Phaeacidiphilus oryzae TH49: one gene and its partner. The main gene of each other region encodes a partner of the protein of the gene in region 2 in a complex. Links are inferred from orthologs where the notes say so. Each region holds a gene or a part of one and is shown on either strand. Other genes may lie near its edges.

Evidence for each region. The genes of interacting proteins can lie anywhere in the genome.
Region 1: the proteins of uvrA (region 2) and mfd are in contact, whole or in part, in a crystal structure (PDB 4DFC), measured with the Escherichia coli proteins. The link is inferred for Phaeacidiphilus oryzae TH49 from one-to-one orthologs.

What each region holds. Positions count from the first base shown.
Region 1 is NZ_JQMQ01000005.1:2,999,511-3,004,549, forward strand. The notes cover bases 859-5,039. They hold mfd (transcription-repair coupling factor), read right to left. Parts: upstream 4,710-5,039; coding sequence 1,059-4,709; downstream 859-1,058. Other genes in these bases: BS73_RS17115 (DUF4352 domain-containing protein), read left to right, coding at 859-975; BS73_RS17125 (coiled-coil domain-containing protein), read right to left, coding at 4,988-5,039. In the rest of the region: BS73_RS17110 (N-6 DNA methylase), read right to left, coding at 1-192; more of BS73_RS17115, read left to right, coding at 364-858. UniProt on the Escherichia coli protein: Couples transcription and DNA repair by recognizing RNA polymerase (RNAP) stalled at DNA lesions. Mediates ATP-dependent release of RNAP and its truncated transcript from the DNA, and recruitment of nucleotide excision repair machinery to the damaged site.
Region 2 is NZ_JQMQ01000005.1:1,863,578-1,868,781, forward strand. The notes cover bases 880-4,367. They hold uvrA (excinuclease ABC subunit UvrA), read right to left. Parts: upstream 3,981-4,367; coding sequence 1,080-3,980; downstream 880-1,079. Other genes in these bases: BS73_RS12480 (Lrp/AsnC family transcriptional regulator), read left to right, coding at 880-1,023. Also shown: more of BS73_RS12480, read left to right, coding at 1-879; BS73_RS12490 (maleylpyruvate isomerase family mycothiol-dependent enzyme), read left to right, coding at 4,472-5,204. UniProt on the Escherichia coli protein: The UvrABC repair system catalyzes the recognition and processing of DNA lesions. UvrA is an ATPase and a DNA-binding protein. A damage recognition complex composed of 2 UvrA and 2 UvrB subunits scans DNA for abnormalities.

The sequences.
Region 1 (5,039 bases), 1.1 Mb from region 2 along the record:
CAGCCTGCCGTGGGCCCGCAGCCAGGCGTCGACCTCGGTGAGCGAGAAGGCGGGGCTGGTCTCGCTGCCCCCGACCGGCCGCGGGAAGTCGGCGTGGCGCCGCCGCCAGTTGCTGACCGCGGCCCGGCCGACACCGGCGATACGGGCGATCTCGGCCGCGCTGACCTGGGGAATGGACTCCTGCTCCGGCATGGCGCCGAGCATACCCAGCGACGGCCTCGCGATGCGTACACAGCGTGAATCGCATCAACAATCCAAAGAGTGGTTGACACTATTCACAGCCCATGGTGTTCTTAAGCCGTCGCCGGGCCACGAAGCGGCTCCGGCACCTCAGTCGACCGTGTCTCATCAGGGGGGACAACCATGTCCAGCACTCTTCTGCGCACCGGCCTGGCCGCGTTCACAGGGCTGGCCCTCGCTCTCGGTTCCGCCGCCTGCTCGCCCACCAGTACCGTGAACACCTCGGCCGCGAACGGATCGAGCTCCGGCGCGAAGTCCGGCGGAAGCAAGTCGGGTTCGGGTTCGGGTTCCGGTTCGGGCTCGTCCGGCAAGTCCGGTAGCCACACCGCCGCCGTCGGCGACACCCTCCACCTCAGCGGCATGTCCACCGACGCCGACGTCACCGTCCTGAAGGTGGTGTCCAAGGCCCAGCCGACGGACGAGTTCAGCCAGCCGGACAACGGCAAGCGCTTCTACGCCGTGCAGTTCCGGATCAAGGACACCGGCACCGGCGCCTACGACGACTCACCGAGCAACGGCGCAGAGGTGGTGGACAGCGCGGGCCAGCACTACGAGGCGGACGTCAACGACACCAAGGCCGGCCAGAGCCTGCCGGCCGAGCTGAAGATCGCCCCCGGCGACAGCGCGGTCGGCTTCATCACCTTCCAGGTCCCGGTCGGCACCAGGATCACCAAGGTCCAGTTCGCCCTGGACAGCGGCTTCTCCGACCAGACCGGCCAGTGGAAGGTCGCCTGAGCCTCCCCCGGGGCGGCCGGGGGGACGCCCCGGGGGAGCCGGCCGGCGCCCCCTCCCCCGCCTCCCCGACTCCGCTGCTTCCCCTACTTCCTCGCCGCCGCCAGCTCGTCGAACATCGAGGTCAGGAACTCCGCGCACCAGGCGAGGAGTTCGCGGCCGACCACCGGCTTGCCGCCGATCCTGGCGGTGGTCGGCCGGGGTACCAGCACCTGCTTGACCGCCGGCTTGACCACGGCCCTCGGGTGCAGCCGCTTCAGCCGCAGCTCCTGCGACTCCCGCAGCTCGAACGGGGAGAACCGGATGTTGCTCCCCTGCAGGGTGATGTCGGTGATCCCGCAGCGCCGGGCGAACAGCCGCAGGCCGGCCACCATCAGCAGGTTCTCCACCGGCTCCGGCAGCTTGCCGTACCGGTCCGTCAGCTCCTCGCGGACCTGCTGGATGTCCTCCTCCGAGTTGACCGCGGCGATCGACCGGTAGGCCTGCAGCCGCAGCCGCTCGCCGGGCGCGTAGTCGTGCGGGACGTGGGCGTCCACCGGCAGCTCGATCTTGACCTCCAGCGGCTCCTCCTCCTGGATCTCGCCGCTGGCCAGCGCCTCCCGGTACTCGGCGACGGCCTCGCCGACCATCCGCATGTAGAGGTCGAAGCCGACCCCGGCGATGTGCCCGGACTGCTCCCCGCCGAGGAGGTTGCCGGCGCCGCGGATCTCCAGGTCCTTCATCGCCACGTACATCCCGGCGCCGATCTCGGTGTGCTGGGCGATGGTGGCGAGCCGCTCGTGGGCGGTCTCGGTGAGCGGCTTCTCCGGCGGGTAGAGGAAGTAGGCGTAGCCGCGCTCGCGGCCCCGGCCGACCCGGCCGCGCAGCTGGTGGAGCTGCGACAGGCCGAAGTTGTCCCCGCGCTCCACGATCAGCGTGTTGGCGTTGGCGATGTCGATCCCGGACTCCACGATCGTGGTCGAGACCAGCACGTCGAACTTCTTCTCCCAGAAGTCGACGACCACCTGCTCCAGGGCGGTCTCGCTCATCTGCCCGTGGGCGGTGGCGATCCGGGCCTCCGGCACCATCTCCCGGATCCGGGCGGCGGCCTTGTCGATCGACTCCACCCGGTTGTGGATGTAGAAGACCTGGCCCTCGCGCAGCAGTTCACGGCGGACCGCGGCGGCGATCTGCTTCTCGTCGTAGGGGCCGACGAAGGTCAGCACCGGGTGCCGCTCCTCCGGCGGGGTGGTGATGGTGGACATCTCCCGGATGCCGGTGACCGCCATCTCCAGGGTCCGCGGGATCGGGGTGGCGGACATGGTCAGCACGTCCACGTTGGCCCGCAGCTTCTTCAGCTGCTCCTTGTGCTCGACGCCGAACCGCTGCTCCTCGTCGACGATGACCAGGCCCAGGTCCTTGAACCTGGTCTCGGAGGAGAAGAGCCGGTGGGTGCCGATCACCACGTCCACCCCGCCGGTCCGCAGACCCTCCAGGACCTCCTTGGCCTCGGAGTCGGACTGGAACCGGGAGAGCGCCTTCACCGACACCGGGAAGTTGGCGTACCGCTCGGAGAAGGTCGAGAAGTGCTGCTGCACCAGCAGGGTGGTGGGCACCAGCACGGCGACCTGCTTGCCGTCCTGGACCGCCTTGAAGGCCGCCCGGACCGCGATCTCGGTCTTGCCGTAGCCCACGTCGCCGCAGATCAGCCGGTCCATCGGGACCGTCTTCTCCATGTCCTCCTTGACCTCGCCGATGGTGGTCAGCTGGTCCGGGGTCTCGGCGTACGGGAAGGCGTCCTCCAGCTCGCGCTGCCAGGGGGTGTCCGGCTGGAAGGCGTGGCCGGGGGCGGCCATCCGGGCCGAGTAGAGCTTGATCAGGTCGGCCGCGATCTCCTTGACCGCCTTCTTGGCCCGCGACTTGGTCTTCGCCCAGTCCGCGCCGCCGAGCCGGTGGAGGGACGGGGCCTCGCCGCCGACGTACTTGGTGATCTGCTCCAGCTGGTCGGTGGGCACGAAGAGCCGGTCGCCCGGCTGGCCGCGCTTGGCCGAGGCGTACTCGAGCACCAGGTACTCGCGGGTGGCGCCCTGCACCGTCCGCTGCACCATCTCGATGTACCTGCCGACGCCGTGCTGCTCGTGGACCACGAAGTCGCCGGCGGTCAGCGCCAGCGGGTCGATGGCGTTGCGGCGCCGGGACGGCATCCGGCGCATGTCCTTGGTGGTCGACTTCTGACCGGAGAGGTCGGTCTCGGTGAGGACGCAGAGCCGCAGCGCGTCCGAGATGAAGCCGTACTCGATCGAACCGGTGGAGACATGGGCGACGGCCGGCTCCGGCTCGGCGTCCAGGTCGGCGGAGAGCCGGACGCCGATGCCCTCCCCGCGCAGCACCTCGGCGATCCGGGCCGCCGGGCCGTGGCCCTCGGTCACCAGGACGACCTGCCAGCCCTCGGCGAGCCGGCCCTTGGCGTCGGCGATCGCCCGCGCGGTGTCCCCGCGGTAGGCCTCGACGGCGTGGAGGCTCAGCCGGAGGGTGTCCGGGTCCTCGTCCAGGGCCTCCTCGGGGTTGGACGCGAAGGGGCTGATCGACCACCACGGCAGGCCCTGCTCCTGGGCGTGCTCCCGGACGTCGGCCAGCGACCAGAGCGAGGCCGCCGAGACGTCCACCGGCGCCACGGCCGCCACGTCGATCGGGACGTCCCCGCCGGTCGCGGCCACCGCCCAGGAGGCGTTGAGGAACTCCTGGCTGGTCGCCACCAGGTCGGAGGCCCGGGAGCGGACCCGCTCCGGGTCGCAGACCACGGCGATCGAGCCCTCCGGGAACACGTCCTGGAGCAGCTCCATCTCGTCCACCAGCACCGGGGCCAGGGACTCCATCCCCTCCACCGCGATCCCCTCGGCGATCTTGCCGAGGATCTCGGTCAGCTCGGGGTGGTCGGCGGCGAGGGCGGCGGCCCGCTCCCGGACCTCCGGGGTGAGCAGCAGCTCGCGGCAGGGCGGCGCCCACAGCCCGTGCTCGCTGACCTCCAGCGAGCGCTGGTCGGCGACCTTGAAGTAGCGGATCTCCTCGACCTCGTCGCCCCAGAACTCGATCCGGAGCGGATGCTCCTCGGTCGGCGGGAAGACGTCCAGGATGCCGCCGCGGACGGCGAACTCGCCGCGCTTCTCGACCAGCTCGACGCGGGAGTAGGCGGCGGCCGCGAGCCTGTCGACGACCTCCTCCAGATCGCGCTCGTCACCACGGTGGAGCTCCACGGGCTCCAGCTCGGCCAGGCCCTTGACCTGCGGCTGCAGCACACTGCGGATCGGGGCCACGACCACCTGGAGGGGGCCGGCGGCGGTGTCGCCGCCCTCCTCGGCGGTGCCGGGAACGGCCGGGTGGGCGATCCGGCGGAGCACCGCGAGGCGGCGGCCGACGGTGTCCGAGCGCGGGGAGAGCCGCTCGTGCGGGAGGGTCTCCCAGGCCGGGTACTCCGCGACGGAGTCCGGCGGGAGGAGGGAGGCCAGGGCGGCGGTCAGGTCCTCGGCCTCGCGGCCGGTGGCGGTGACCGCCAGCACCGGGCGGCCGGTGGTCTGCTGCTCCTGGGCCGCCCGGTCGGCGAGGGCGCGGGCGAGGGCGCCGATCGCGAAGGGGCGGGCGGCGGGCGGCGCGATGAGGTCGAGGTGTTGCCGGGCGGCTCGCGGGGTGGCGGCCTCGGCCACCGCCTCGGCGAGCGCCGGGTCCTTGATTACCGCGTCCAGCAGGCCGGTCAGGCTCATGGATTTCTCTGCCCCTCGCGTGCGCGCGCAACGTGACGAGCCCGGACCGCTGCGCGGGCCGGGGGGTTCCAGCGTAACCCCAGCGCGCGCAGTGGCCCCGGAGGAGTCCGAAGGGCGACTCAGGGGCGCGGGGAACGGCGCGGCCAGGCCGCTACGGCGCCGCGTCCGGCGGCGGCGACCGCCGGGTCGCGACCGGAACGCCCCGGTCGGGTGCGGCGGGTCACCGGCTGAGCGCGCAGTTCCCCGCGCCCCTTACGCGCCGGCCCCGGGCGGGAAAGTCAGTCCGTAGGCTTCGCCGGCCGCGGGTAGGCGATCTCGACCGTGCGGTCG
Region 2 (5,204 bases):
CCGGCTTTCGCGGCGGAAGACCAGGGCATCGTCCAGGCCCTCCAGATCGACGGACGGGCCCCGTTCCGGCGGATCGCCGAGGTGCTCGGCGTCTCCGACCAGACGGTCGCGCGCCGGTACGCCCGGCTGAGGGGCGCAGGACTGCTCCGGGTGCTGGGCCTGACCAACCCGCTGGCCTGCGAGGAGACCCCCTGGCTGGTCCGCGTCCGGTGCACGCCGGACGCCGCCGCCTCGATCGCCGACGCGCTGGCCCGGCGCGAGGACACCAGCTGGGTCAGCCTGAGCTCCGGCGGCACCGAGATCACCTGCACGGTACGGGAGGCGCCCCGGCCGCGGGACGAGGACCATCTGCTGCTCCGCCGGCTGCCCCGGACCCCCCGGGTGACGGATGTGCAGGCGCACGCCCTCCTGGAGGTCTTCTTCGGTCAGGACCAGGCGCAGATCGTCAAGACCGGCCCGCTGACCCAGGACCAGAAGCGGGCGCTGGTCTCCGAGGACGCGCCGCCCGGGACGCGGGAGGAGTTCGGCCGGTGGTCGCGGCGGCAGGTCTCCGGTCTCGGCCGGACCCTGGACCCGGCGGAGCGGCGGCTGGCCGCCGTGCTGGCCCGGGACGGCCGGGCGTCCATCGGCGAGCTGGCCGAGGCGACCGGCTGGTCGCCGACGACGGTCCGGCGCCGGCTGGGTGAGCTGCGCCGGGCCGGGGTGCTCTACTTCGACCTCGAACTCCATCTGGACCTGGTCAACCAGGGGATGCGGGCGGGGCTCTGGGTGGACGTGGAACCGACCTCGCTGGCGCGGGCGGGGGCGGCGCTGGGCGCGCAGGCGGAGGTGATGTTCGCCGGCGCGGTGACCGGCGAGCACAACGTGTACGCGAACGTCTCCTGCCGCGACTCGCAGGCGCTGTACCGGTACCTCACCGAGTCGGTGACGGCGATCCCGGGGATCCAGCGCATCGTCACCGCGCCGGTGCACCGGACGATCAAGGGGCCGGGGCCGTTTCTGCGCCCGATGGGCGGCAGCTGACGGCGTCGGCGTCTGCGGGTAGGTCGCTGGGCGCCGCAGACGCCGACGAGGCGGCCTCAGGCCTTCTTGCGGGCCCGGGTCGCGCGCTTCGCGCGCGTCGGGGTCGCGTCGGAGACCCGGTCGCCGAGGATGTCGCGGAGGAACTTGCCGGTGTGACTCTGCGGGATCGCGGCCACCGCCTCCGGCGTGCCCTGGGCGACGACCAGGCCACCGCCCGAGCCGCCCTCGGGCCCCATGTCGATCACCCAGTCCGCGGTCTTGATCACATCGAGGTTGTGCTCGATGACGATCACCGAGTTGCCCTTCTCGACCAGCCCGGTCAGCACCTTGATCAGCTTGTTGATGTCCTCGAAGTGGAGACCCGTGGTCGGCTCGTCCAGGACGTACACCGTCCGGCCGGTGGAGCGCTTCTGCAGCTCCGAGGAGAGCTTGACCCGCTGCGCCTCGCCGCCGGACAGCGTCGTCGCCGGCTGGCCCAGTCGCACATAGCCGAGGCCGACCTCGTTCAGCGTGCGCAGGTGCCGGGCGATCGCCGGAACCGCCTCGAAGAACTCCAGCGCCTCCTCGATCGGCATGTCCAGCACCTCGGCGATGGACTTGCCCTTGTAGTGGACCTCCAGCGTCTCCCGGTTGTAGCGGGCGCCGTGGCACACCTCGCAGGGGACGTAGACGTCCGGCAGGAAGTTCATCTCGATCTTGATGGTGCCGTCGCCCGCGCAGTTCTCGCAGCGGCCGCCCTTGACGTTGAACGAGAACCGGCCCGGCAGGTACCCGCGGACCTTCGCCTCCGTGGTCTCCGCGAACAGCTTGCGGACGTGGTCGAAGACGCCGGTGTAGGTCGCCGGGTTGGACCGCGGGGTGCGGCCGATCGGCGACTGGTCGACGTGGACGACCTTGTCCACCAGGTCGGTCCCGGTGACCCGGGTGTGCCGGCCGGGCACCGACCTGGCGCCGTTCAGCTCGCGCGCGAGGTGGGTGTAGAGGATGTCGTTGACCAGCGTGGACTTGCCCGAGCCGGAGACCCCCGTGACCGCCGTGAAGACGCCCAGCGGGAAGGACACGTCGATGTCCTGCAGGTTGTGCTCCCGGGCGCCGTGGACGGTGATCTGCCGGGCCGGGTCGCGCGGGCGGCGCACCTCGGGCAGCTCGATGGCGCGCTTCTTGGCGAGGTACTGCCCGGTCAGCGACTCGTCGTTGGCCAGCAGTTCGGCCCGCGAGCCGGAGTGGACGACCTTTCCGCCGTGCTCGCCGGCGCCAGGACCGATGTCCACCACCCAGTCCGCGGTGCGGATGGTGTCCTCGTCGTGCTCGACCACGATCAGGGTGTTGCCCAGGTCCCGGAGCCGGACCAGGGTCTCGATCAGCCGGTGGTTGTCCCGCTGGTGGAGGCCGATGGACGGCTCGTCCAGCACGTACAGCACACCGACCAGGCCGGAGCCGATCTGGGTGGCGAGCCGGATGCGCTGCGCCTCGCCGCCGGAGAGGGTGCCGGCCGCGCGGTCCAGCGAGAGGTAGTCGAGGCCGACGTCGACCAGGAACCGCAGCCGCTCGTTGACCTCCTTCAGCACCCGCTCGGCGATGGTCTTCTCACGCTTGCTCAGCGTCATCCCGCGGAGGAACTCGGCGCAGTCGGCGATCGACATCGAGGCGACCTCGGCGATCGACCGGCCGTTCATGGTCACCGCGAGCACCACCGGCTTCAGCCGGGCGCCCTGGCAGGCCGGGCAGGGCACCTCGCGCATATAGCCCTCGAAGCGCTCCCGGCTGGAGTCCGACTCGGCGTCCGCGTGCCGCCGCTGGACGAAGGGGACGACCCCCTCGAAGGCGGTGGTGTAGGCGCGCTCGCGGCCGTAGCGGTTGCGGTAGCGCACCTCGATCTGCGTCTTGTGGCCGTACAGCAGCGCCTTGCGGGCGCGCTGCGGCAGGGCGGCCCACGGCACGTCCGTGCTGAACTTCAGCTCCTTGGCCAGCGCGCCGACCAGGCGGCCGAAGTACTCCTTGGTGTGGCCGTGCGACCAGGGGTGGATGGCCCCGTCCTCGATGGACTTCTCCTCGTCCGGGATCAGCAGCTCCGGGTCGACCTCCATCCGGGTGCCGATGCCGGTGCACTCCGGGCAGGCGCCGAACGGGGAGTTGAAGGAGAAGGAGCGCGGCTCCAGCTCCTCGAAGGAGAGGTCGTCGTAGGAGCAGTAGAGGTGCTCCGAGTACATCCGCTCGCGCTCGGGGTCGTCCTCGGGGAGGTCGACGAAGTCCAGCACCACCGTGCCGCCGGCCAGGCGGAGGGCGGTCTCGACGGAGTCGGTGAGCCGGCGCTTGGCCGAGCCCTTCACCGTGAGGCGGTCGATGACCACCTCGATGGTGTGCTTCTCCTGCTTCTTCAGCTTGGGCGGCTCGGTCAGCTGGACGGTCTGGCCGTCCACCCGGGCCCGGGAGTAGCCCTTGGTCTGGAGGTCGGCGAAGAGGTCGACGTACTCGCCCTTGCGGCCGCGGACCAGCGGGGAGAGCACCTGGAAGCGGGTGCCCTCGGGCAGCTCGAGCACCCGGTCGACGATCTGCTGCGGCGACTGCCGGGCGATCGGGCGGCCGCACTGCGGGCAGTGCGGCTTGCCGATCCGGGCGAAGAGCAGCCGGAGGTAGTCGTAGACCTCGGTGATGGTGCCGACCGTGGAGCGCGGGTTGCGGGAGGTCGACTTCTGATCGATGGAGACCGCCGGGGAGAGCCCCTCGATGAAGTCGACGTCCGGCTTGTCCATCTGCCCCAGGAACTGGCGGGCGTAGGAGGAGAGCGACTCGACGTAGCGGCGCTGCCCCTCCGCGAAGATGGTGTCGAACGCGAGCGAGGACTTCCCGGAGCCGGACAGGCCGGTGAAGACGATGAGGGAGTCCCGCGGCAGGTCGAGCGAGACGTTCTTCAGGTTGTGCTCGCGAGCACCGCGGACGATGAGGCGGTCTGCCACGCTATGCGCCTTTCTCCGGGCTCTTGCGGGGGCCACGGGATCCCAGGGTCGTCGGCCCTTTGCGGGCCCTCGGACTCAGCTGGTGTGAGTGGACTGGTGCGAGTGGGGTGGTGCGACTGGTCCGGGGCTGCCCCGGCCAATCGTAAACGCGGTGCGAAGCGGTTTTCTTCCGGTTTCCGACGCGCGACCGTGCCACTGTATAGCGCAGGCGTTCGAATTGCGAGAAAGTCCAGCCGGTTCCACCCGAATGAGTGATGACCCGTCAGAAAAGCCCTGGCCGTACCCCTCGAAGGGGACATTCTCGGCCGCCGCGCCCCGGCCGCCCCCGGCCGTCAGCCCCTGGGGATAGGGTCGAACCGCGCAACCGGGCCCGACCCGCGCCGGGTACAACGACCCTACCGGCGCCCGGGACACGAGACCGGTGAACGGCAGTCAGCGAGCGAGCGAACCGAGCCTCCGGGGGCAGCATGTCCGAACCGACTCCGCGAACAGTGACCTCGACCACCACCCCTCCGGCGGCCCCGTGGAGCAGGCGGGACATCGCCGACGCGCTGCGCGAGTCGCTGGCCGAGCTCCGCCGGGACGCCGCCGAGCTCACCCCGGAGCAGTTGTCGGGCCCCTCCCTGCTGCCCGGCTGGAGCCGCGGCCACGTCCTCGCCCACCTCTGCCGCAACGCCGACGCGGTGGAGCGCGGGCTGGCCGGCGCGGCCCGCGGCGAGCAGGTCGCGATGTACCCGCCGGAGCACCCCCGGGACAAGGAGATCGAGCAGGGCGCCGGCCGCCCGCTCGACGAGCAGCTGGCCGACCTGGACGAGTCGGCCGCCCGGCTCGCCGCCACGGCCGCCGCGATGCCCGAGGAGGGCTGGTCCTTCGAGGTGGTGCACCGCAGCGGGGCCCGCTTCCCGGCCGAGCGACTGCTCTGGATGCGGCTGGCCGAGCAGGAGTACCACCACGTCGACCTGGACGCCGGCTACACCCCGGCGCACTGGCCGGCCTTCTTCACCGGCCGGGAGATCGCCCACCTCGCCGAGCGCTTCCACGCGCGGGCAGGGCTGCCGCCCACCGTGCTGCACGTCCTCACGGAGGGCGCTCCGGACACCGAGTACCGGATCGGGGACGGGGACGCCGGGCCCGCCCTGCGGATCGAGGGGCCCGCGCGGGCGCTGGTCGCCTGGCTCTCCGGCCGGGCCGCCGGGGACGGGCTCACCGCGCACACCCCGGACG